DNA from 4 places in the Priestia sp. FSL W8-0001 genome. Region 4 is predicted to be linked to each of the others. Evidence: riboswitches for the same ligand, from Rfam matches in the RefSeq annotation. Region 4 holds a riboswitch; each other region holds the start of a gene.
The links. A riboswitch is a leader RNA that binds a small molecule or an ion and turns the genes downstream of it on or off. The one in region 4 is predicted to bind cobalamin.
Positions count from the first base shown of each region.

Region 1: linked by a shared signal. The riboswitch ahead of metE (5-methyltetrahydropteroyltriglutamate--homocysteine S-methyltransferase) and the one ahead of MKZ18_RS08385 (ABC transporter substrate-binding protein) in region 4 are both predicted to bind cobalamin.
Region 2: linked by a shared signal. The riboswitch ahead of MKZ18_RS18875 (ribonucleoside-diphosphate reductase subunit alpha) and the one ahead of MKZ18_RS08385 (ABC transporter substrate-binding protein) in region 4 are both predicted to bind cobalamin.
Region 3: linked by a shared signal. The riboswitch ahead of MKZ18_RS12120 (cobyric acid synthase) and the one ahead of MKZ18_RS08385 (ABC transporter substrate-binding protein) in region 4 are both predicted to bind cobalamin.

Region 1 is NZ_JBBPAL010000001.1:2,286,512-2,292,773, forward strand. Features, by position in the region: gene MKZ18_RS12140 (winged helix-turn-helix transcriptional regulator) at 1-151, shown strand, start outside; gene metE (5-methyltetrahydropteroyltriglutamate--homocysteine S-methyltransferase) at 199-2,475, opposite strand; cobalamin riboswitch at 2,617-2,803, opposite strand; gene MKZ18_RS12150 (glucose 1-dehydrogenase) at 2,981-3,730, opposite strand; gene MKZ18_RS12155 (DHH family phosphoesterase) at 3,755-4,723, opposite strand; gene MKZ18_RS12160 (dicarboxylate/amino acid:cation symporter) at 4,852-6,072, opposite strand.
Region 2 is NZ_JBBPAL010000001.1:3,587,978-3,594,239, reverse strand. Features, by position in the region: gene MKZ18_RS18890 (o-succinylbenzoate--CoA ligase) at 1-345, shown strand, start outside; gene menC (o-succinylbenzoate synthase) at 342-1,448, shown strand; gene MKZ18_RS18880 (IS1182 family transposase) at 1,585-2,943, opposite strand; cobalamin riboswitch at 3,444-3,629, shown strand; gene MKZ18_RS18875 (ribonucleoside-diphosphate reductase subunit alpha) at 3,812-6,007, shown strand; gene MKZ18_RS18870 (ribonucleotide-diphosphate reductase subunit beta) at 6,025-6,262, shown strand, end outside.
Region 3 is NZ_JBBPAL010000001.1:2,279,019-2,285,280, forward strand. Features, by position in the region: gene MKZ18_RS12100 (Hsp20/alpha crystallin family protein) at 1-417, shown strand, start outside; gene MKZ18_RS12105 (hypothetical protein) at 449-688, opposite strand; gene MKZ18_RS12110 (ABC transporter ATP-binding protein) at 895-1,722, opposite strand; gene MKZ18_RS12115 (FecCD family ABC transporter permease) at 1,719-2,768, opposite strand; gene MKZ18_RS12120 (cobyric acid synthase) at 2,868-4,358, opposite strand; cobalamin riboswitch at 4,466-4,650, opposite strand; gene panF (sodium/pantothenate symporter) at 4,649-6,109, opposite strand; gene MKZ18_RS12130 (YhdT family protein) at 6,106-6,262, opposite strand, start outside.
Region 4 is NZ_JBBPAL010000001.1:1,587,085-1,593,346, forward strand. Features, by position in the region: gene MKZ18_RS08375 (thioredoxin family protein) at 1-278, shown strand, start outside; partial or broken gene MKZ18_RS08380 (DinB family protein) at 469-972, shown strand; cobalamin riboswitch at 1,175-1,356, shown strand; gene MKZ18_RS08385 (ABC transporter substrate-binding protein) at 1,519-2,460, shown strand; gene MKZ18_RS08390 (adenosylcobinamide amidohydrolase) at 2,546-3,151, shown strand; gene cbiB (adenosylcobinamide-phosphate synthase CbiB) at 3,157-4,140, shown strand; gene cobD (threonine-phosphate decarboxylase CobD) at 4,115-5,197, shown strand; gene MKZ18_RS08405 (bifunctional adenosylcobinamide kinase/adenosylcobinamide-phosphate guanylyltransferase) at 5,191-5,751, shown strand; gene MKZ18_RS08410 (adenosylcobinamide-GDP ribazoletransferase) at 5,742-6,262, shown strand, end outside.

The sequences.
Region 1 (6,262 bases), 700 kb from region 4:
ACAACAAGGGATTGTCAAGCGTGAGGTCTTTCCAGAAACGCCTGTACGCATCGAGTATTCCTTGACGGAAAAAGGAAAAGCGCTTGAACCTATTATGATAGAAATTGAAAAATGGTCGCAGCAATGGTTGGAACAAGATAATTTGTCATAACGTAAACAAAGAACCCCCGTATAAAAGGGGGTTTTCTTTGTTTCATTTTATTGTGCGACTGCTGCTAACTTTTCACGATACTTCTTCGTAACGTTTACCATTTGAGTTAAAGCATCGATTACCTGCTTTTCATTTCGTGTTTTCAAACCGCAGTCTGGATTAACCCAAAATTGTGCTGGGTTTAACACGCGAAGAGCACGGTCAAGATTATTTGTCATTTCTTCAAAGCTTGGAATACGAGGGCTATGAATGTCGTAAATGCCAAGCCCGATTTCTTTATCGTATGAATACTGCTCGAATGAAGAAATAATATTGCCATGACTTCTGGATGCTTCAATTGAAATGACATCTGCGTCTAGTGCAGAGATTGTGTCAATCATGTCATCAAATTTCGAATAGCACATATGCGTATGAATTTGCGTTGTATCTTCTACACCCGTTGTTGCTAGACGGAACGCTTCAACAGTAGCATTTAAATACGCGGCTTGCTTTTCAGCTCGAATTGGCAATCCTTCTCGCAGCGCAGGTTCATCTACTTGTATCATGTGAACACCGGCTTCTTCAAGCGCTTTAACTTCTTTTCGAATGGCTAATGCAATTTGATTCATGCTTTCATACTTCGAGATGTCTGTACGTGGGAATGACCAGTTTAAGATGGTAATTGGCCCCGTCAGCATTCCTTTTACGACTTTTTCGGTTAAACTTTGAGCATAGACAATTTCTTTAACCGTCATCGGCTCGACTAAATAGACATCTCCGTATACAACAGGTGGTCTTACGCAGCGTGAACCATATGATTGAACCCAACCGTTTTTCGTTGTTAACATTCCGCCTAAGCGCTCACCAAAAAATTCAACCATATCCGTACGTTCAAACTCACCGTGAACCAGCACATCAATACCAATTTCTTCTTGAATCTCAATCCAGCGCTTTGTTTCTTCTTTTATAAACGCTTCATACTGTTCGTTCGTTAACTGACCTTGCTTCCATTTTAAGCGCTTCGAACGAACCTCTGCTGTTTGTGGCAAGCTTCCAATTGTTGTAGTTGGTAAAAGCGGTAAATCAAACTTTTCTTTTTGCAAACGCTGGCGCTCAGCCACAGAAGCACGAGATAAGGCTTGATCATCAATCTGTTCTAGCTCTGCTCTCGTTTTCGCGTGAACGCGGTTTGCAACCTTCGAAAATGCCTCAATCTCTTGCTGATGTGCTTTTACTGCTTCGCTATCCCCTTTTAAAAGGTCCTTTAAAAGTTCTAGCTCAGTCAGCTTTTCTTCAGCAAAACTTAAGCCTGCTCGAATATCAGCTGGTAGCTCTTGTTCAGTTTCTACCGTTACAGGGACATGAAGCAGTGTACTAGATGGCTGAACAATTACCTCTTCTTTACCCACTAATTTTTGCAATTCACTTACAAGTGCAGCTTTTTCAATTAAGTTACTTTTCCACACGTTACGACCATCAATAACGCCTGCAAAAAGCTTTTTCCCTTTTGGAAAACCGTGTGCTTTTATCGCTTCACTATTTTTTCTCTCATCATGTACAAAATCCAACCCAAAAGCATTCACAGGAAGGTTCACAACAGATTGGTAATTATCTAATGCTTCAAAATACGTTTGGATGATAAGTTTAGCACCAGGTACTTCCTCTGAAATACGCTGATAAAATGCCTCAACATCCTTCCAGTACCCTTCTGCTTTATTCGTTACAAAAATTGGTTCATCAATTTGAATCCACTCTGCTCCCGCTTCATGTAACTCCTTAATCACTTGAATATAAAGCGGAGTTAATTGAGCAAATAAGCTCGATACTTCTTCTTGTTTAAATCCTTTGCCTAATAAGATAAAGGTTGCTGGCCCAATTAGAAGAGGCTTACCGTTAAGTGCCAATTCGTCCTTTGCTTTTTGCCAATATGCTAATGGTCTGTTTTCATTCAATGCTGGCGTTACGTCAGTAAACTCTGGGACAATGTAGTGATAGTTGGTATTAAACCACTTAGTCATCTCACATGCCTCTGCTTCTTTGTTCCCCCTTGCCATTGCATAATATGTATCAAGAGCGGATAGATTTTGCTTTTTGAAACGAGCTGGAATAATATTAAACATAACCGCCGTATCAAGCATGTGATCGTAATAACTAAAGTCACCTACTGAAACAAAATCAATCCCCTTATCTTTTTGAATACGAAGCTGATTAACATACAACTCATGAAGTTGGTTGTGCAGCTCTGCTTCCGTTGTTTCCTGCTTCCAATAAGATTCAATTGCTTTTTTCCATTCTCTGTTTCTACCGATTCTTGGATACCCAATTGTTGCTGTATTCACTGTCATTTCAATCTCCTCGTTTCGTCTATTTTTCTGCAATAAAAAACTCTCTGGAAAGAGAGTTAGACGACAGCTTTAAGAAGTATTGAACAACATATACTTTTGTTTCAATACCAAGCTAATCACCTCTCCCTATTACGCGTAGGTTGTGAGTGCAAACAACAGGCAGGTCTCCTGACTTAGAATCATCACCTATTATCACCTTCCCGTTTCATAAACAGTGGTTTACTGATAATAGGCTCCTCCTTACAGTGGCGCGACCGCGTCGGATTTTCACCGATCTTCCCTTTTAAGCTAAAACTAGTGTCTTAGCACCTTTTGCATGAACATATTCACTTTATACACTAATTCCTTTTCAATTAGGAATTGAACATAACGATACATGATTTCGATAAGTAAATCAAGTCTGATTTTTCTAAATTTTAAAAAGAATACGCTTTCATATAACTGTGTTTTTATACAAAATAAAAATAGCAGGCTATAGGTATAGCCTATAGCCTGCTTACTTTAGTTAATGTTCATAAATCATCTTGCGCGTCATTCCACCATCGACAACTACGTTCGTCCCCGTTACAAAATCATTGTCTGGATGCGTCAGGTAAAGGCACGCTTTTGCAATATCTGCTGGAGTGCCAACTCGGTTAGACGGATGCTGAGCATGATCAACATCTCGAAGCTCCTCATATTGCTGAGTTTCAATCCAGCCAGGAGAAATTGCGTTGACGGTAATCTTGTCTGGTCCAAGTGAAATGGCAAGAGCATGCGTTAGCGCCACAATGCCACCTTTTGTAGCAGCGTATGCTTCGGTGTGTGGCTCTGACATAACGGCACGCGTAGAAGCTAAGTTTACAATTGAACCACCTATTTTGTTATTTCGCATCACTTTTGCAGCTTCTCTTGAGCATAAAAATACGCTTCGTAAATTAAGATTTATGATATCATCCCATTCATCTAGCGTTAACTCATACGGAGACTTCCACTTTGTTACTCCAGCATTATTAACCAGAATGGTAATCGTACCATAAGCTGAAACAGTTTCTTTCATGAGGTTGATAACATCCTCTTCTTTTCTTACATCTGTGTGAATAAACATTGCCTGTGCACCTGCTTCACGCAGCGTTTTAGCATGCTTCTCCCCTTGTTCTTCATCAATATCTGCGATTATCACTTTGGCACCTTTTTTGGCATAGGCGCTTGCCACACCTTTTCCAATTCCATTTGCGCCACCAGTTACCACAACAACCTCACGTTCAAATGTCAAAGTCATCCCTCCTCTACACTTAGTTTATTCACTTTTTTCGTCTGGTTGAAACAAGTGGTCGGTTACAAATAGCTTGAAGGTTTCGCTCGTTAATTTGCAGCCGGATGCTTTTGGATGGCCTCCACCACCAATGTGACCCACGATTTCAGCTAAATTAATCTTATCTTTCACCGCTCGAAACCCTAGCTTTTTCCTTCCCATATCAACCATTACTGAAAAGTCGATTTCTTCATGCTCTAGGCATAATGCATTTCCCAACTCTGACTGATATGTATCTGCGAACACAATCCCTACCTTGTATTTTTGCTCTGCAATCTCTACTTCTGCTTGCATCATTTGCTTTTGTTTGTCATAGATATATTTTTCAATTCGCTTCTCTTCAGCTTCAAGTAAAATCGCGTGCTTTTCTGTAAATTCAAAGCTTTGATTGGCACCAGTATAAGATGCTTGTAGCGTTTCGTGAACCGTATCTTTAAACTCTTCATGAGAAATTAAGTAGTAAAGGTGATTAAGTCTTTTTGCTTTTTCATTTTTCTCGTGAAACCAATCCCACGTATCGAATAAACGTACAAGCTCTACGTATTCATCCAGCATCTTCGTACGTTCCAACATCTTGTTTTCTAGTAGATATGTATAAAAAAGCGATGTAGCTGCTGTTTTCGTCCCATTCTTATCTTCTGGTATCACATGGACCCAATCGTATTTTTCAGAAAGAGGAAGTGCAGAAATATGATGATCAATAAGCGTAACCTTTTGACCATTTTTCACAAGTTCATCCAGCTTAGCTGCTACTTCATCATTTACGCTAATATCCGTTATGTATAAGTCTTGTCCATCATTATCTTCTTCTATAAAATGCAGCACCGTATCGTTTATGCGTCCGATTCCTACCGTGTCGTAATCAAGGTTCTCATCACCAAATGCTAAGCGAGCTAATAAAGCTGGGCTTACCCCATCTAAATCATTATGTGAAATTAACTTTACTTTTGTCATCAAAAAACTCCTTTAAATCGTTATCAATTACTCATTCACTTTAGTATGCGTGAATCTTTTTCCATTATAGCAAGGAATGAAAAAAATGCGTACATCCTCACCTTTCATAAGGATGTACGCACAAAAATTCACGATGCTTGCTGATTCGCTTTTTCTTTTGATTTCTTCTCATATGAGTCTACAACAACAGAAGCTGCAGCATCTCCGACAATATTAACCGACGTACGGAACATATCAAGAATACGATCGATTGCTGCAATTAAAGCAATTCCTTCAACTGGAAGGTTGACGGCTGCTAGTACCATTGTTAACATAATCATCCCTGCACCTGGCACGCCCGCAGTACCAATTGATGCAATGGTAGTTGTAAACATGATTAGTAAAATTTCACTCATACCGAGATCAATTCCATAAAATTGTGCAATAAATAGCGCAGCAACACCTTGGTAAATCGCACTACCGTCCATATTCATTGTGGCACCTAACGGTAAAACAAAGCTTGCTGTTTCCTTTGAAACGCCAAGGTTTTCCTGAACGTTTTTCATTGAAACAGGTAGCGTTGCACCACTACTTGCTGTACTAAAAGCTACAAGGCCGGCTGGTGCTATTCCTTTTAAAAATGTAAGTGGACTCATCCCAGCAAAGCCTTTAACCGCAAGAGAATACACAACGAGAAGCTGCGTTAAACAACCTAATGCTACAGCAATAATCACCTTAGCGAGAGGTGCTAAAACAGCTAAACCATACTCACCAATAATTGGTGCTACCATTCCAAAGATACCAATTGGTGCAATGACCATGATACCACTTGTAATTTTAAACATGACTGTGGAAAAAGATTCAAATAGCTTTTGAATTGGCTTTGCTGGCTCTCCTACAAATAAAATCCCTAAACCAATTGCAATTGCCATAAAGATAATTTGTAGGATATTCCCTTCCATTAACGCTGCAAATGGATTTTCCGGAATCATGTTTAACAACGTCTCCGTAAGCGTTGGTGCTTCTCCACTCGGCGCAGTGGCTCCTTGCGGTAACGACACGTTAGCTCCTGTACCAGGTGATAAAATCACAGCATATACGATACCAATCGTCACAGCAATCAACGTTGTAAAGAGGTAGAAAACAATCGTTCTCCCTCCCATACTAAAAAGCTGCTTGGTATCTTGTAAACTTGTTACGCCTACAATGAGCGTCGTTAAAATCAAAGGCGCCATAATAAACTTAATGAGCCTTAGAAACAAATCGCCAAGCGGCTGCACGACAGACATCTTGTCTCCAAAGATGAGTCCGAGCGCAACAGCTACGACGAATGCTACTAAAACCTGCGTTAGTAACGATGGTTTTTTCATAGTTGTTCTCTCCTCATAATGATATTCCCGCTGTATCCCATCGCCTTAACTGCTACGCAGTAACTCCCCTTTTTTTGCATATTTATACATATTTTGTTCACTGCATACTATACACTTTCCGTTTATCACACTACCATCTTATTCTCCATAAAGACACGTGTCAACCCTCAAAAAACTAAAAAACGAACAA
Region 2 (6,262 bases), 2.0 Mb from region 4:
GATGGATTTTTATACGTATTAGATAGAAGATCAGATTTAATTATTTCAGGTGGAGAAAATATCTATCCAGCAGAAATTGAGAGCACTCTATTAAAGCACCCACTTATTGCAGAAGCCGGGGTTACAGGGCTGCCTCATAAACAGTGGGGACAAGTTCCAGCAGCTTTTTTAGTAGTTACATCGCCAATAAAAAAAGAAGAGTTACAGGCATATTGTCAGTCGATGTTAGCCAATTATAAAGTACCAAAGTATTATTTTATTGTTGATGATCTACCAAGAACCGCTTCCAATAAAATTATTAGACGAAAATTACCTCAGCGTATAGAACAGGGGCGTCAACTATGATTGAAATCCATAAAGCAACCATTCATGCTATTGAATTGAACCTATTATCACCGTTTTCAACTAGTTATGGAACTGTGACAAATCGAGAACTGCTTCTTTTAGAAGTAGAAGATATAAGCGGTGAAGCAGGCTGGGGAGAAGTGGTAGCATTTTCAACTCCTTGGTACACAGAAGAAACCATCCAAACGTGCTTTCATATGCTCAATGATTTTTTACTTCCGGCTTTAATTGGAAAGCGATTAACGACGCCTTTAGACCTACAGGAAATATTTAATCCGATTAAGCGAAACCATATGAGTAAAGCAGCAATAGATTGTGCGGTGTGGGATTTGTTTGCTAAGAAGAACAATAAGTCTCTATCTCAAGCTCTTGGTGGCACAAAAGAAGCTGTAGAAGCTGGTGTAGTAGTTGGACTCGATGATATTCATAAGATGGTTCATAAAATAGATGAACACTTGAAAGCTGGATATAAACGTTTTAAAGTAAAGATTAAGCCTGGAGCTGATTATGACCTTATTAAGCAAATTAGAAATCATTATCCAAAACTGCCGCTGATGGTAGATGCAAACTCTGCTTACTCCTTAAATGATTTGAATTTGCTTCAAAAGCTAGATGAATTTGACCTTATGATGATTGAACAGCCATTAGATTCTAGTGATATTATCGATCACCGTCATTTACAACAGCAGCTACGCACGCCCGTTTGCTTAGATGAAAGCATTGTGTCTTATGATGATGCTAGAAAAGCAATTGAGTTAGGGAGCTGTCAAGTTATTAATGTAAAAGTTGGACGGGTAGGCGGCTTAACAGAAGCAAAACGAATTCATGACTTGTGCCAGAAAAGTAATGTTCGACTATGGGTAGGGGGAATGCTGGAATCGGGTATATCAAGAGCTCATAATATTGCATTAGCTTCATTAGAGAATTTCACGATACCTGGAGACATTTCAGCTTCTTCACGCTATTGGAACAAAGATGTCATTCTTCCAGAAGTAGAAGTGGATGATGGGTTAATTCATGTGCCAAAAGAACCAGGCATTGGCTATCGGGTGGATAGGATATTTTTAAATAAAGTTTCCACATATCAAAAAACATATGCATAATGTAAATCCACTTTAAAAGTGGATTTCAGTTTGTCGACAAAAGGGATTCGGAATGGTCTCATTCCGAACCCCTTTTTAGCTTTTTATGGGATTTGAAGCTATTTAATAAAAAGACAGACCTCTTCGAGTTCATCATTTAGGCCATTTTTGGACCTTGCCACGTCCAGTTGGCCATCTTCTTCAGGTTCATGGCAGCGAAAGTAAGCATCGCCTGCATCGACAATTTTTTAAGTCCCCTTAACGTTGTCCAACGCATGCCATGCTTTTCTTTTCCATCTGCGAATACACGCTCAATGGTTTCTTTACGTTTGGCATAAATCTCTTTCACCTCTGCGTGATAGCGAAGATGGTCTGCCTCTTCTACGTATTCCTGCCAAATATGACGCGTCACCACTTTCTGGTGGTCTTTACTCTCCGTACATCTGGCTAAAAATGGGCATGTCGCACAAATCTGTTTTGGCGATTTGTACTCCCGATATCCTTCTTTATTCGTTGTCGAGTAGGCCAAGATCTCACCTGCCGGGCAAAGATAACAGTCAAAGTATTCGTCATACACATAGTCATGTTTTCGGAAAAAACCTTTTTTCGTACGTGGTCGTGTGTATGGCAAGGCAGGGGTCATCCCCTGTTCCAATAAGTAACGGGTAATCGCAGGAGTTTTGTACGCGGCATCTGCGGCGACCGCTTCAGGCTTTCCGACTCTCTCGATGACCTTTCCGACCAATGGCTCTAAAATCTGACTATCATGTGTGTTGCCAGGTGTGACCATGGTGCCAAGCACAAAACCGTTACGATCCGCGGCTGCGTGAAAAGAATAGGCGAACTGCTTCGTCCGTTCATCCTTCACATAGTAACCACTCTCTGGATCGGTGGTGCTTTCTTTGATTTCTTTCTTCTCTTCCTTCTCAAACTTGTCCGGAGGAAATGGTTTTTTTCCGTGATCTTCCCGGTCCTGGTTAATCTCTTCTTGAAGGCGTTCCTGATACGCGCGTGTCTCTTTGCGAACGACTTTCTTTTCAAATTTGCGTTTGTTCGCACTCGCTTTAACATGGGTCGAATCCACGAAAACGTGCTCGGCACTGATTAGCTTTTTCTCGGCAGCTTCCTTTAAGATGCGATAGAAAATCTGTTCAAACAGATCGGTATCTTTAAAACGGCGTTCATAGTTTTTTCCGAACGTAGAGAAATGAGGCACTTTATCGTGGAAACCATACCCAAGGAACCAGCGATAGGCCATATTGGTTTCCACTTGTTCAATCGTTTGGCGCATGGACCGGATTCCAAACGTGTATTGAAGGAAGGTCAATTTAATTAAGATGACAGGATCAATACTGGGACGACCGATTTCTGAATACATGTCCTTCACCAAGTCATAGATGAACGAAAAATCAAGTGCTGCCTCTATTTTACGAACCAAGTGGCTGGCCGGTACCAATTGATTTAACGTAATCATTTCTAATTGATCTCGTTGAATGGGATTATGTTTCGAAAGCATGTCAATCACCTCAAGTTATGTAGTACTTCCATTGTAAAATAAAAAAGACTGTAGGCAAACTGGATTTCTTCCAGTTTGTCTACAGTCTGAAATCCACTTTAAAAGTGGATTTTTTATTGTGAGTTCGGTTTTTAAAAAAATTTTCTTTTTATTTATATAGCAGCTGTCTAGTCATGTGAAAAAAAGTTTGATTAAATTTCATAAATCAAATAGTACAACCAATCCGAGAAAACATGTTATGATGGAATAGTTTGATGAAAAATAAGACTGTTTGTAGTGGCTAGTTGCTAATACCTAACAAAACTTTTAAAAATTTCTTTTTTTACATATGTTTAGGAAACCTTACTTAACAAAGGCGTAAATCAGTATGTTAAGTAAGGGTGGGGTAAATGTGCGGGAATTTATTTTGAAAAAGATATTGTAGTTCTGTAAGTTGTCCCTTATAATGTGTTTATAACACAACATCTTGTTTTTGATTAAAACTTCATATACTATATTTTGTGTTTTCCAGTAGAAAAGGTGTCTGAAAAAAGACTTAAAAGGGAATTTGGTGTAAATCCAAAACTGTCCCCGCAACTGTGAATGCTGATGAAATAAGGAATAGCCACTGTGAGTAACGATCATGGGAAGGCCTTAGAGTAAAGCGAAGCATAAGTCAGGAGACCTGCCTTTTTTATGACGTTTTATCTTCTTCGGGAGGTGAGAGGATAGAGCGAGGATTGAGAAAAGACATTTTGTCTTCTTTTATCTTCGTTCTATTCGCTCACTGCGTCAGGTGAGCGATTTTTTTATGCTGGAGAAAAAGGAGGAACTTATTTTTATGATTAATACAACAGATTTAAATAAACTTGAAAAAGTAAATTATGATATGAAACTACTTGGTGAAAAATTTCCACAACTTGATTTTTCATGGTATGAGGAAAAGGTAGTAGAAACAGTTGCTGCGAAAGAGAATATGACGGACGAAAAAATAGCAAATGTTTTTATTTTAGCAGCACTTGAGCGAATTTCAATGGATGAGCCAGATTGGACATATGTAGCAGCTCATATCTATTTACAAGAGCTATATCGCAAAGCTGCCGCCAATAGAAAATACGATCAAGCTGAAAGGTACGGCTCATTTTATAAGCTTATTACAGAGCTTACAGATATGGGGATTTATAGTACACAGCTTTTGGATACATACTCTGTGGAAGAGATTAATGAGCTAGGCTTAGCCATTGATTATACAAAAGATAGCCTATTTACGTATATTGGCCTGTTGACATTAGCTGATCGCTATTTAGCAACATCACATGATAAGCGTGTATACGAGCTACCGCAGGAACGCTTTTTAATTATTGCTATGACACTCATGGCAAATGAAAAGAAAGAAGAGCGTTTAGCGCTGGTAAAAGAGTCATATTGGGCACTTTCAAACCTTTACATGACAGTGGCAACGCCGACATTAGCGAACGCAGGAAAAAGCTATGGACAGCTATCAAGCTGCTTTATTGATACGGTTGATGATAGTTTACGAGGTATCTATGATAGCAATACGGACTTAGCTACGCTAAGTAAAAACGGTGGTGGAATTGGCGTATATCTAGGTCATATCCGTAGCCGAGGTAGCGATATAAAAGGGTTTAAGGGCGTATCATCAGGAACAATTCCTTGGATGAAACAGCTTAATAACACAGCAGTTAGTGTTGATCAACTGGGTCAACGTCAAGGGGCAATTGCTGTATATCTAGACGTATGGCATAAGGATATTTTTTCTTTCTTAGATGCACGTTTAAACAATGGAGACGAGCGTCAGCGTACGCATGACTTATTTACTGGCGTTTGCTTGCCGGATTTATTCATGGAAGCTGTTGAAAAACGTGAAGACTGGTACTTGTTTGATCCTCATGAAGTTCGTACGGTAATGGGTTACTCGCTAGAAGATTTCTATGATGAAGAGGAAGGCAGCGGCTCCTTTAGAAATCGTTATCGTGAATGTATTGAAAATGAATCCCTATCAAGAGAAAAAGTGCCTGCGATTGAAATTTTTAAACGAATTATGATTTCACAATTAGAAACAGGAACACCATATATGTTCTACCGTGATACAGTGAACCGTGCTAACCAAAACCGTCATGAGGGCATGATTTATTGCAGTAACTTATGTACAGAAATTACGCAAAATCAAAGCATGACAACAGTGGTTGAAGAAATCACAGAAGATGGAAAAATCGTCATTACAAAGCAACCAGGTGACTTTGTCGTTTGCAATCTATCGTCTATCAACTTAGCACGTGCAGTAACGGAAGATGTACTTGAACGCCTTGTGCCCATTCAAGTTCGTATGCTAGATAACGTAATTGAACTGAATAACCTTCCAGTTCTACAGGCAAAACTAACAAACCAACGCTATCGTGCTATCGGTTTAGGTACGTTTGGCTGGAACCATTTATTAGCTCTACAAAAGATCGCTTGGGAAACAGAAGAAGCTGTTCAGTATTGCGATGAGTTATATGAAAAAATTGCTTACCTAACGATTCAATCAAGCATGGAGCTTGCAGAAGAAAAAGGAGCATACCCTCTATTTGAAGGGTCCGATTGGGAAACAGGAGCTTATTTTGCAGCACGCGGTTACGAAAGTAATCAGTGGAATGAGCTACAGGCGCTTGTGAAAGAAAAGGGAATTCGAAACGGATATTTAATGGCCGTTGCGCCGAATTCATCTACTTCCATCATTGCTGGGTCTACGGCTAGTATTGATCCGATTTTCCGTAAGTTCTATTCAGAAGAGAAGAAAAACTATAAAATTCCAGTTACTGCTCCAGATTTGTCACCGGAAACGAATTGGTATTATAAGTCTGTTTATTTAATCGACCAACATTGGAGCATTAAGCAAAATGCAAAGCGTCAGCGTCATATTGACCAATCTATATCGTTTAACATTTATGTTCAAAATGATATTCGTGCAAAAGATTTACTAGATTTACACATGACTGCATGGAAAGAAAAGCTAAAAACAACGTATTATGTTCGCTCTACGTCTAGCGAAGTAATTGATGAGTGTGAAAGCTGCCATAGCTAAGAAAGGAGTCGATTTTGTTGACGAACAGTCTAAAGAAACGTGAGATTATGAATGAAAATGCCCCGAACCGCTCAACGGGAATTATTAATGGTGAAACCTCAAATATTTTAAACTGGGATGATGTACGATTTTCTTGGGCGTTTCCAAAGTATAAGCGCATGCTAGCTAATTTCTGGACACCGTTTGAAATTAATATGGGACAGGACATCAAACAGTTTCCACAGCTTACAGCGGATGAACAGGAGAGCTTTTTAA
Region 3 (6,262 bases), 690 kb from region 4:
ATCGATCAATATGTACAGCAAGTGTTATCCAACGCAATGGGTCAGTCTTTTCCACAATATATGAAAGAAAACGACTTCTTTAAGCAAGCACATCAAATGTACCATCAGCCGCTTTCTTCTGAGCAACAGCGAAGTTCATTAACATCAAACGTCTTTCAAACGCACGATGAATGTATCGTCCAACTTTCTTTTCCAACCTCTAATAAAATTGAAGAAGTCAAGGTTGCCTATACACCTTACTCATGTACGATTACGGGTACGTATGATGGTGAACCTTTCACAGAAGAGTGTCAACTCCCTTGTACGGTCAGCCGAAAAGGAAGTAAAGCTACGTGCAGAAACGGCATTCTTGAAGTCAAGCTCATAAAGTATACAAATTTACCTGAAACAGAAATTGATGTTCATCGCTTCGACTAAAAATGCTCGCTGTTTACACGGTGAGCATTTTTCATTGCGTAACAAGCTGATATTTATCAACTTCTCGTTTTATAATAGCTTTAATTTTTTTAGCATCTACTGCTTTTGTATCCGTATTTCTAACAGCACAAGCTGCAAAATTCCCTCGATTGATTCCCAACCCTCCAAGCTGAGCACTTACTTCCATTGCTGTTTCTAAAAGTGATTCATCTTTAAGAGGCATATCCGTAACAACTACGACGTTCACCTGTTCCTTACTTTTTGTAAACAAGAATAGCCACGTATATACTCCATCTTCGTAAAATGAAATTCGTGTAAAGCGATGATCGATCCCAGACCACGAAAGTAAATCGCTGCTTTTCTCTTCATCTGTGTACTGAACGATTTGCTTACACCAATGGATACCCTTTCCGCTATCTCCCGTAGAAAGGGTGCGCAGGGAATGTTCAAAGCTTACTGACAGACAACGTTCATTTTCTATGAGCGTATATAAGTTGGAAAAAGCTTGTAGTACCTTCTCTTCTTTCGGGGGACATATGCAAGCTGCCTTTTATGGACTCCAGGATGATAAAGTACGTGTAAATCAACTCCATAGACGTGCTGAAGAGTTTGCTGGTCACTAAAAATCTCTTCAATACCTCTTGCATAAACCTCTCCATCTTTTAACAAGATGGCGTCATCAGCAAATAGTGCTGCAATGTTTAAATCATGTAAAATCGCCACAATGGTTAAGTTTTCTTCTCGCTGCAGCTCTTTTAATAAATGCAGCAGTTCCATTGCGTGCTTTACGTCTAGATGATTTGTCGGTTCATCTAACAACAAATATTCAGGTTCTTGCGCTAAAGATTTAGCTAAAAGAACACGCTGTTTTTCCCCACCGCTCAAAGCATTGAATGAGTGATGACGATATCGCCACACATCCGTTCTTTTCATCACTCTTTCAATCACTTCTTTATCATAAGGTGATTCACTATTTAAAAACCGTTTCGTTTGGAAAGGATAGCGACCAAGCGCCACAATTTCACGAACGGTAAACTCTAGACCGATTTGGTTTTCCTGCGTCATAACCGCTATTTTTTGCGCTAACTGCGTAGCTGAATAGGAGGAAATTGACTTTTGTTCTAACTTAATTTCTCCTGCTGTTAGCGGTAGCACGCCCATCATCAAGCGAATGAGCGTGGTCTTTCCGCTCCCGTTTGGTCCAAGAAGCGTGCAAAATGAGCCTTTTTCCACGGTGAAAGCTACGCTTTTTACAGTAGGCTTATGCTTTTTATACCCACCAGTTACGTTACAAACCTCAATCATTCAATCCCTCTTTTCCTAATCCTTTCTTTAATAAGCAACAGCGTAAAAATAGGTGAGCCGATGAGCGCAGTTACCACACCAATTGGAAGCTCCTGTGGGTTTAGAATGGTTCGTGCTACAAGGTCTGCCAACACAAGATAGCTTCCTCCAATCAGAATAGAAAGAGGAAGCACATGCTTGTGGTTTGCACCTACCACCAACCTTACTAAGTGAGGAATGACAAGTCCAACAAAGCCGATTGCTCCAGAGACAGATACGGATGCACCTGTCAAAATAGCTGCCGATACCAAAATGATACGCTTTCTGCTTTTTACGTTAATTCCCATAAACTGTGCAGACTGATCGCCAAACGCAAAGCCATTTAGCTCGCGGGTATTCGCAAGTAAGCCGACCGTACCGATGATGAAAAACGGGAGTAAAAGCTGAACATGTCCCCAACCTCTCATTGACACACTTCCCATCAGCCAATACAAAATTTCACGCACTCCTTGCTCTGATGATAATGCAACCATAAGAGAAATCATAGCGCTCATGAACGATGACAAAATAATACCTGCTAAAATAATAGTTTCGTTAGCTAATGTCCCGCTCGCTAACTTTGTAATACCAAATACGAGTAAAAGCGTTAAAAAGCCAGATACAATCCCAATAATCGGTAGCGTATAGGTATGCATCCCAAATAGCTGCCAGTTAAAAAAGATAGCAAGCACCGTGCCAAGAGTGGCTCCAGAAGACACCCCGATGGTATACGGGTCCGCTAATGAGTTTCGAAGCAAGCCTTGAAAAGCTGCCCCCGCAATGGCAAGAGCTGCTCCAACTAAAAAGGCAACGACTACGCGTGGAAATCGAATTTCCCAAATAATGAGCTCCATGTTACTGGGGCCATGATATAAAGATAATCCAGACATGTTTTGAACAATAATTTTAATAACGTCTGTAACGGTTAAAGACACGGTACCTACAAAAACACCAGTAATAACTGTAGTTAAAACAAGGATTATACTAAAGACATAAAATAAGACAATTTTGTTTGCGATTTTTTTCATCTTGCATCAACTCCCTCTATCGGAAACCGAGGGCCGGGATTTTAACCTTTTTGTAAAGAATCTTTTACAGATAGCACGCCCCAACCGTTTGATAGTGAATTACTTTTTATATTCACTCATGATTTCATAAATTTGTTTCATATCAATTGCTTTTCGTACATGTGCAGCTAGCTTTTGAAAAGACTCTTCCTTTCGCGCCCTACTATTAAACGTTTTCTTAATCGGCACTAATCCTTTTTGCTGTCGAATATCGTTTAAATATGCACGTCGAAAGCCATCATTATGAAAAACATCATGTATGTATGTACCAATGACGCGACCAAAAACTGCTCCTTCTTTTATACCATTTAGCTCAGCAAAATGTACAGTTGGCTTGGTAGACGTTGTTTCGCCCATATGAATTTCGTAACCTTCAATTTGATAGGACTCATCGTGTAAAATAGCCCTTCCCGTTACCCGTTCTGTTCGCTTCTTTGTTTTCATTACAGTTTCAATAGGTAAAAGACCTAGCCCTTTAACAGATTTTTGGGTTGATTCCACTTCATTTGGGTCACTTATCACTTCACCTAAAATTTGATACCCACCGCAGATTCCAGCAATATCCACCTTATTCTTCTTTGTCAAAATAGCTTCTGCTAAGCCCGTTTCATACAAGTACTTTGCGTCTTCTAACGTATTCTTGCTCCCAGGTAAAATGATTAAATCAGGCGTTCCAAGCTGAGAAGGTTTTGTCACAAGCCTTACGTGGCAATCATCTTCAAAACGAATAGGATCTAGATCTGTAAAGTTCGACATGCGAGGATAAGAAATAACGGCAACATCAAGTTCTTTAGCTGGATTTGGAAGAGTAGGGTACGTAGTTAAAGCAAGTGAATCTTCTGCATCAATCTCCACATCATCCAGATAAGGAACGACGCCTAGAACAGGAAGTCCCGTATACTCTTCAAACCAATCAAGCCCTGGTTGCAACAGCGACAAGTCACCTCGAAATTTATTAATAATCACACCTACCACTTTTGACTTATGCTCTTTTGGAAGCAGCTGAATTGTTCCTACTAAGCTAGCAAAAACGCCTCCCTTATCGATATCTCCTACTAAAATAACGGGAGACTGTGCAATATCAGCTACTCGCATATTCACAAGTTCACGGTCGTTTAAGTTAATTTCAGCAGGACTCCCTGCTCCTTCAATGACAATATGCTCGTACTCAGAAGCAAGCTCTTCATACGCTTTGGTGATAATCTCACGTCCGGTTTCAAAGAAATCTTTCCTATACTCGTACGCATACATATTTTGCAAAGGAACACCATGAACGACGACCTGCGCCTCATACTCTCTTGTCGGTTTGATTAAAACCGGATTCATATTGGTCGTTGCTTCCACTCCAGCAGCTTCAGCTTGAATTCCTTGAGCACGTCCAATCTCTTTTCCATCCTTTGTAATATAAGAGTTAAGTGCCATATTTTGTGATTTAAACGGCGCTGTTTTGAAACCATCTTCTGCAAAAATTCGGCAAAAAGCAGTTGTAAGTAAACTTTTTCCAGCGTCCGAGTGCGTTCCTTGAATCATAAGAGGAATTGCTTTTTTCATCTGTATCACGCCTTTCATAGCAAAAAGCCTTGGCTAAAAACCAAGGCTTCATGACAACATCTTTATTCTTTTGATGTGCACGTCACCTATTTTCCCCGCCGAAAAATAAGAGTTAATGTTTAAAAGCAGGTCTCCTGGCTTGTGCTTCACTTTACTTCTGCACCTTCCTAGCTCATTGCTAGCGGTTTGTTGCAGGTTCATCCACACTTACAGTAGCGGGGGCTGCATCGGATTTCCACCGATTTCCCTATTATCCTTAAACGCATAAGGCACTTTTAAAACATAATCGTTTATAAATATTTTTTACGAAGCTGTTCTTGTAGGTTCTTTGTTTTTGATTGTGTCATTATACTTGCAGTTACAAAAACCAATAAAGACAGAACAACGGGAAGCACAACCGTATGCATGCCAAATGGGTTAGGAGCGTATGTGTGAATTAAAATATACACTAAAAGCCCCGTCACCATTCCCGAAATTGCTCCATATTTATTTCCTTTTGTCCAATATAATCCTAACACAATTGGCCAAATAAATACTGCTTCAAGTCCACCAAATGAAAATAAGTTAAACCAAATGAGTAAATCAGGTGGGTTAATAGCAAACAAAAATACTAAAATTCCAATAATCATTGTTGTTAAGAAGCTCCATCTTTTCACCTGCTGCTCTTTTGCTTTCGGATTAACGTAGTTTAAATACAAATCTTTTACAATAGCAGAGCTAATGATTAATAAAATAGAGTCTACCGTCGACATAATGGCTGCCATCGGCGCAGCAAGTACAACTCCTGCTAACCAAGGTGGTAATACTTCAAGAGTTAACGTCGGCATCACAGTGTCTCCCACTTCAATTCCTGGAATTACAGCACGAGCAAACACACCAATAAGATGCATCCCTAACATAATCACACCAACTACTACCGTACCGATAAGCATGGCTTGATGCATCGCTTTCGAGTTTTTATAAGACATCGCTCGAACGGCCACCTGTGGCAGTCCCACAACTCCTACTCCAACTAAAATCCAAAATGATGACACATAAAGCGGTGTTAATGAACGATCTGCTCCGTACGGGGTCACAAGATTTGGATTTTCATTCACTAAGTCTTTCATGATTGCTTCGACACCGCCGCCAGCATAAATAGTAGCGATTAGTAAAATAATCGTCCCTACAAGCATTACAATTCCCTGCAGGGCATCGGTTAGTACGACAGCACGAAACCCACCAATTGATACATAAACAAGTACGGTGACTGCAAAGATGACAAGCGCACTTTTGTATGAAATGCCTACAAAACCTTCAATTAATCTAGCTCCTCCAACCCACTGAGCAGCTAAAGAAGCAAATAGAAAAAGGACAATGCTTACAGCAGAAACAATCACAACAATATTGCTTTCATATCGCTTTTTCAAAAAATCAACAAGCGTAACGGCATTCATCTTTCGCGAAACAATGGCGAATTTTTTGCCAAGAGTTGTGAGAACAAAGTAACCTGTTACAACTTGAATCACGGACAATAGTACCCAAGCAAGTCCGGTTTGATATGCTGTACCAGGACCACCAATAAAGCTGCTCGCACTTCCGTACGTCGCGACCATCGTCATGGCAAGAACAAACCCTCCAAGCTCTCTGCTTCCTAGAAAATAATCATTAATAAATGAACTTGCCGTGCTTGTTTTTTTAGCGGTAATAAAGCCAATCGCAAAAATTAATAGAACAAACACAACAAGAGGAACAACAACAGCCCAGTTCATTCGCTCTCACCTCTTTCTTCATCTTCTAAAGGAAGATCTGAAAAGAAAAAGCGAACAATAATCCAGACCAGTAAAATAATGAGCGGGATTCCAAGTACGCAGCTATAAAAAAACCAGGCCGGAAACCCCAATATGTATGTATACTCTGATACG
Region 4 (6,262 bases):
AAATCAAAAGAGAAGAGCTAAGCGTTGGTATCTTCACAACAACATGGTGTCCAGACTGTAAACGCCTTGATATGTTTATTGGTGAAATTATTGAAGAAAACCAAGATAAAGCTTGGTTTGAAGTGGATAAAGATGAGTTTGAAGAACTTTCTGCAGCAAACAATGTAATGGGAATTCCGTCTCTTCTTGTTTATAAAAATGGTGAGAAAATTGCACATCTTCATAGTGCAAATGCAAAAACACCTGAAGCAGTGCGTGAGTTTTTAAGTTCAATCTAAGTTGATTAGCTACTTGTTTACATAAGCAAGTAGCTTTTTTGTATAGAGTTTTGCTAAACGTCCCGCTCTTATTTTTTAAGAGTCTTTCTTGTCTTTAAACACTTTATTAGATAAAAACAAGCTTGTAGAACACGAACGTACGTTTTATAATTTAAATGTGGGAATACATGGTAATATGGAGGGGTTTTGAATGTACATAACAGTAGAAGATTTTATTAAAGAGTGGAACCGCGAAGCCATGCTAACTCAAAAAGTTTTAGAAGGCCTAACTGATCAGGCGTTAACTCAAAAAGTTTATACAGAAGGTCGTACTCTAGGAAGAATTGTGTGGCACTTTACAACAAATATTCCAGACTATTTGGCTCATTTTGGGTTGGAGATAGATTAGCTAGCAAATGCTGAACATGTACCCTCTTCCGCTAAAGAGATTGCTGGAGTTTTCAATAGAATTAGCTTACAAGCAGCGAAAGCTATTAACCAGCAGTGGACAGATGAAGCGTTAAAAGAAGTTCAAACAGCCTTTGGTCGACAAGAGACGAATGCTCAAATTTTAATGGGATTAATCAAACATATTATTCATCACCGTGGACAAGTTACGGTACTTATGCGTCAAGCTGGAATTGAACCTTTTGGTGTATACGGTCCCACCAAAGAAGGATGGGTTGGTGTAGGCGTGGAAAACCCTCCTGTTTAAAAGTAATTAGGCTATAAAAAAAGAGTCTTTTCACAGACTCCAAAGACTTACCCCTAAATTTTCAGCCTATCATAATGATACAATAGCAAAAATGTTTATATCTTACTATTACTTTGCTAGAACTTCTGACCTAAAATGTATGAAAGTTATGTCGATTTTCTATTTCCATTTTGAATGGAGTGCGTTATACTAAGACAGGTGAATAATCGTGAAGCAATAAGGTCTCAAATTTAACATTGAGTGAAAAGGGAAGTTTGGTGCAAGTCCAACGCGGTCCCGCCACTGTAAACGTTAGATGTCTAAAGATGCCACTGTTTGAAAAATGGGAAGGCTTAGTACATCATATACGTAAGTCAGGAGACCTGCCTTATTGTCAACTGTGAAACCTTCGAGGAGAGGGGAAGCAGGGTATTTGACGTACATAAACAATGCGAAAGTCATTCGCATCATTTAACGTTACCTGCTTTACTTTCGATTGAAAGTAAAGTTTTTTTATGTGTGCTGAGCGACTTCATAACCGATACATAATTAGGAGGGGTTATCAAAATGAAAAAGTGGTTATCATCTGTTATTGTTGCGATGTTCCTTGTTGTTCTTGCAGCGTGTGGGGCAACTGATGAAGGAAGCAAACAAACAGAGCAAACAAAGCAATCAGAAGAGCAAGCTGTTACGGTTAAAGATGCAAGAGGAGAAGAAGTAACGGTTGAACAAGCACCCAAGAAAATTGTTTCTCTTATGCCAAGTAACACGGAAATCGTCTATGAGTTAGGTCTTGAAAAAGAATTAATCGGAGTAACAAGCAACGATGATTATCCTGCAAGCGTGAAAGAAAAAGAGCAGGTAGGAGATATGAATATCAACGCAGAAAAAGTTATTGCATTAAATCCAGACCTTGTGTTAGCTCATGGTTCAAGCATGGGAATGTCGGATGAAGTTTTTAAGCAAATTGAAAGTGCTGGTATTCCATTATTTGTTGTAAATGATGCAACTGATTTCAATACTGTGTATGAAACGATTGGGAACATCGGAAAACTAACGAACAAAACAGATGAAGCAAATAAAACAGTAAAAGAAATGAAAGCTGCTGTTTCAGAAATTGAAGAAAAAGCGAAAGAAATTAAAGACGAAGATCGTAAGAAAGTATGGGTAGAGGTTTCACCTGCGCCTGAGATTTATACAACTGGTAAAGGTACGTTTATGGATGAAATGATTAAAATAATCGGAGCAGAAAACGTAGCTGGAAATGAAGAGGGATGGGTAAAACTTTCGGAAGAGAAAGTGGTTGAGCTAAATCCAGATACAATCGTTACAACATATGATGGTGACGCCAACGAAATCAAAAATCGTCCAGCATGGAGCGATATTACAGCTGTAAAAGAAAATCAAATCGTAAACGTTGATTCTAATAAAACAAATCGACCTGGACCACGAATTGTAGAAGGGTTAGAAGAGTTCGCGAAAGCCGTATATCCTGAGGTGTATAATTAATCGAGAAAAGGACCATATTCCAATTCAAAAAGGAATTGGTCCTTTTTTATCGTTACGTCTTGAGCAGGATGATGAATTATTAACGATGAAAACAAGTATACCGTTTAAAGCGTACAGTTCAGGCGTACTAGGAGATGGTATGCTTGAGACTAACGTTTTTTATAATCGTTTTGTACACAAATACTACCGTGCTGATTCACCTGCTGAAGAATATAGAGTATTTTTAAAAGAAAAAGGCTTCGTTTATGATAAAGTAGTAGGGTTGATGACGGCTGTTTATTTACGGAACAAATCGGTTTATACATATTGTAAAGATGGTCTTACAGTCTCATCTATTATTACTGCCGGAGTTGGTAATGCCGTTGATTTGACGTCTGATGATATTACTCCATTTTCTTCAGGGCCTGGAACGATTAATATGTTCATATTTATTGACGGGAAATTAACGGATGCTGCGTTTTTACAGCTGTTTATCGCAGCAACGGAAGTGAAAACGCGAATGCTTTACGAGCTGGGAGTGCAAGATTCGAACACAGAGACGCTTGCGACAGGAACATCTACTGATAGCATTTGTATTGCCGCAAGCCAAACCGGTAGCATGTATGAGTACGGTGGGTCCATGACGGCTCTGGGACAAGCGGTAGGAAAGCTCGTTAAGCTAAGTTTACTTGAAACCATTCAAAAAAGGTGATGTGTATGGACTTTCAACAATTAATTGTAGCGCATTTGCTAGCTATCTCAATGGCGCTTGTATTAGATGCTATTATCGGAGATCCTGTAAATTGGCCACATCCCGTCAGGTGGTTTGGACGCTGGATTTCTTTCATTGATAAGCGTTTAAACCAAGGTAAGTTTCAACGAATGAACGGTCTGTTCCTTGTATTAAGCATGGTAGTATGGTGTTTTGTACTACCTCTAGCTCTTCTAATCGCTCTATATGAAATTTCCTACTGGATTGGAATTATAGTCGAAGGCATAATGATTGCTACCACAATTTCAACAAAATCTTTGGGGGAAGCTGCCTATAAAGTAGCGCTGCCTTTACAAAAAGGTGACTTACAGGAAGCGCGCTTTCAAGTGGGCATGATTGTGGGAAGAGATACCGATCATCTTGACGAAAGCGAAATTGCCAGAGCGACAGTTGAAACAGTGGCGGAAAACACAAGTGATGGCATTACAGCTCCTTTATTTTTTGCTTTTGTATTAGGCGGAGCAGGCGCTTTTTTTTATCGAAGTATTAATACGTGTGATTCAATGGTGGGCTATAAAAATCCTATGTATGAAAAGTTTGGATACTTTAGTGCGAAATTAGATGACTGGTTGAATTTTATCCCTAGTCGGCTGACAGCGTTTATTATGGTTATTAGTAACGTAATGCACAGTGAATTTACAGCAAAGCATGTGTTTAGCATAATTAAAAGGGATGCACCTAAACACCCGAGCCCAAACAGCGGCTATGGTGAAAGTGCTGTTGCCGCTTTGCTTGGCATTCAGCTAGGAGGTCGCAACACATACAAAGGAATTGTTTCAAATCGTGCGAAAATGGGAGATCCTCTTTATTCTTTAAATGTTAGTCATATTTTTAAAACAGTCCAAGTGATGAAGCGGACCGTTTGGTGTACTTGGTTTTTTTATCTGATAGGAGGGATACTGATTGGCATTACCTACACATGGAGCTAACCCCGCAATTTTTCTAGAGGCGATAGGCCAAAATGCAGAACGTTCATTCATTGATTTTAGCGTGAATACAAACCCTTTAGGAGCACCGAATATCATTAATGAAAATTGGGATGAACTTAGAGAAATCGCTTTTTCTTATCCTGATCCTGATGTGAAAAAGCTAACGGGCCTCATTGCTACTTACCATAAGCTTACTTCTAATGAAGTCTTAGTAACAAACGGTGCAGCAGAAGCCTTCTTTTTGCTTGCTTCCATATTTTCAAACGAAAAGGTAGGGATTTTACAGCCTACTTTTATTGAATATGAACAGGCGAGTTTAGCTCATGGCTGTGAAATCATTCATATTTCTCTGGAAGAAACAGATAATTGGAATTGGAATATGTCGGAAATAAAACAAAAGCTTCCAATCTTAAAAGTCATATGGATTTGTCATCCCAACAACCCTACCGGACGAATGTATGACATAAATGAGTGGGAAGAGCTAATTGACTTAGCTCATCGTGAGAAGACTTATCTAGTTGTTGATGAAGCGTTTATTGATTTTGTAAAGGGAGCTTTCTCGTTTGATCGATGGATTCAAAAGTATCCATATCTAATCATTGTTCGGTCTATGACAAAAATGTTCAATATTGCAGGGGTAAGGTTAGGGTATGTTTTAGCTCATCAAGGCATCATTACTAAGTTGATGCAAAAGCAGCCACCTTGGAGTGTGAATGGTATGGCGCAGCAAATTGGCCGGTGGTGCTTATCTGAAGCGGAGTTCGTGAATAAGACGGTCGAGTATATTGATACAGAAAGAAAGCGAGTGACAAACGAGTTACAAAAGCTAGGGTTTACCATATCTCAGTCGGCAACTAACTACTATTTATGCAGTATTCCAGAGAGTTACACTTCAGCTGGATGGCTGTCATTTTTAGCACAAGAAGGAATTGTAGCAAGACACACGGAGAATTTCCTAGGCTTAAACGGTCGTTATGTTCGATTAGCAGTCAAAACACAAGCAGAGAATGATCAGCTTATTAGCGTATTGAAAAAAGGGGTCGGGTTGTCATGTTAGTATTTGTAACCGGAGGTGTTCGCAGCGGAAAGTCAGCAGCGGCAGAGGCATTTGTTCAAAAGCTAATGACCAATCGTGCCGTCTATCTAGCGACTAGCCGCGTCACTGATCATGAAATGCAAGAGCGAATTTCGTTGCACCAACAGCAACGAAATGATTCTAACTTGTCATGGTCTACTCTTGAAGTTCCAAAAGATCTATCTGGTATCTATTCATCGATTCAAGAAACGGATGTCATTTTGCTAGATTGTGCTACAAATTGGCTGGCAAACGAGCTTTTTACCAAGGAAGAAAAGTGGCAATCTCATTTGAAAGCAAACGAACTATTCAACAAAATGGTAGGAGTAATTCATCAATTGAATGAGCGATGTCAGCATCTTATCATTGTATCAAACGAGTTGTTTGAAGAGAGCGTCCTAAAGGGACCTACGTTTACATATATGAAGTTATTGGGGCGAATTCATCAGGAGATTGTGAATCAAGCAGACTTAGCGATTTGTGTAGAAGCGGGTATTTCCTGCTACTATAAGGGAGATGAAACAGCATGGCAGTAAAAGAGTGGATGGTCATCGCGCGCTTAGCGCTGCAGTTTTTTACAATCTTGCCAACAGCAAAAACAATTCAATGGACGGAAAAGCGCACGGCCAAAGCACTTTATTTTCTACCATGGATTGGCGCTTGTATAGGAGCAGTTAGCTATGGGCTATTTTTAGGTCTAGAATGGTTAGGGGTTAGCACTGTCACGACGGCTATTTTGCTTATGCTAGCTGGTGGGATACTCACAGGAGGCTTACACTTAGATGGATGGATAGATGTGAGCGATGCTTATTTTTCACATCAACCAAGAGAAAAAAAGCTTGTGATTTTAAGTGATCCTAACGTAGGTGCATTTGCAGTTCTGTCAATTCTAGCTCTATTAGCTCTGCGTTTTAGCGGAATAAATGAGCTGATTAACATTGAATCAATTAATTTAGTTATGTTCATGAGCGTATTTGTATTGCCTCGTATTGTAGCAGGGTGGATTTTGCTTTGGGATCAGCCTGCTAAAGAAACAGGGTTAGCTTC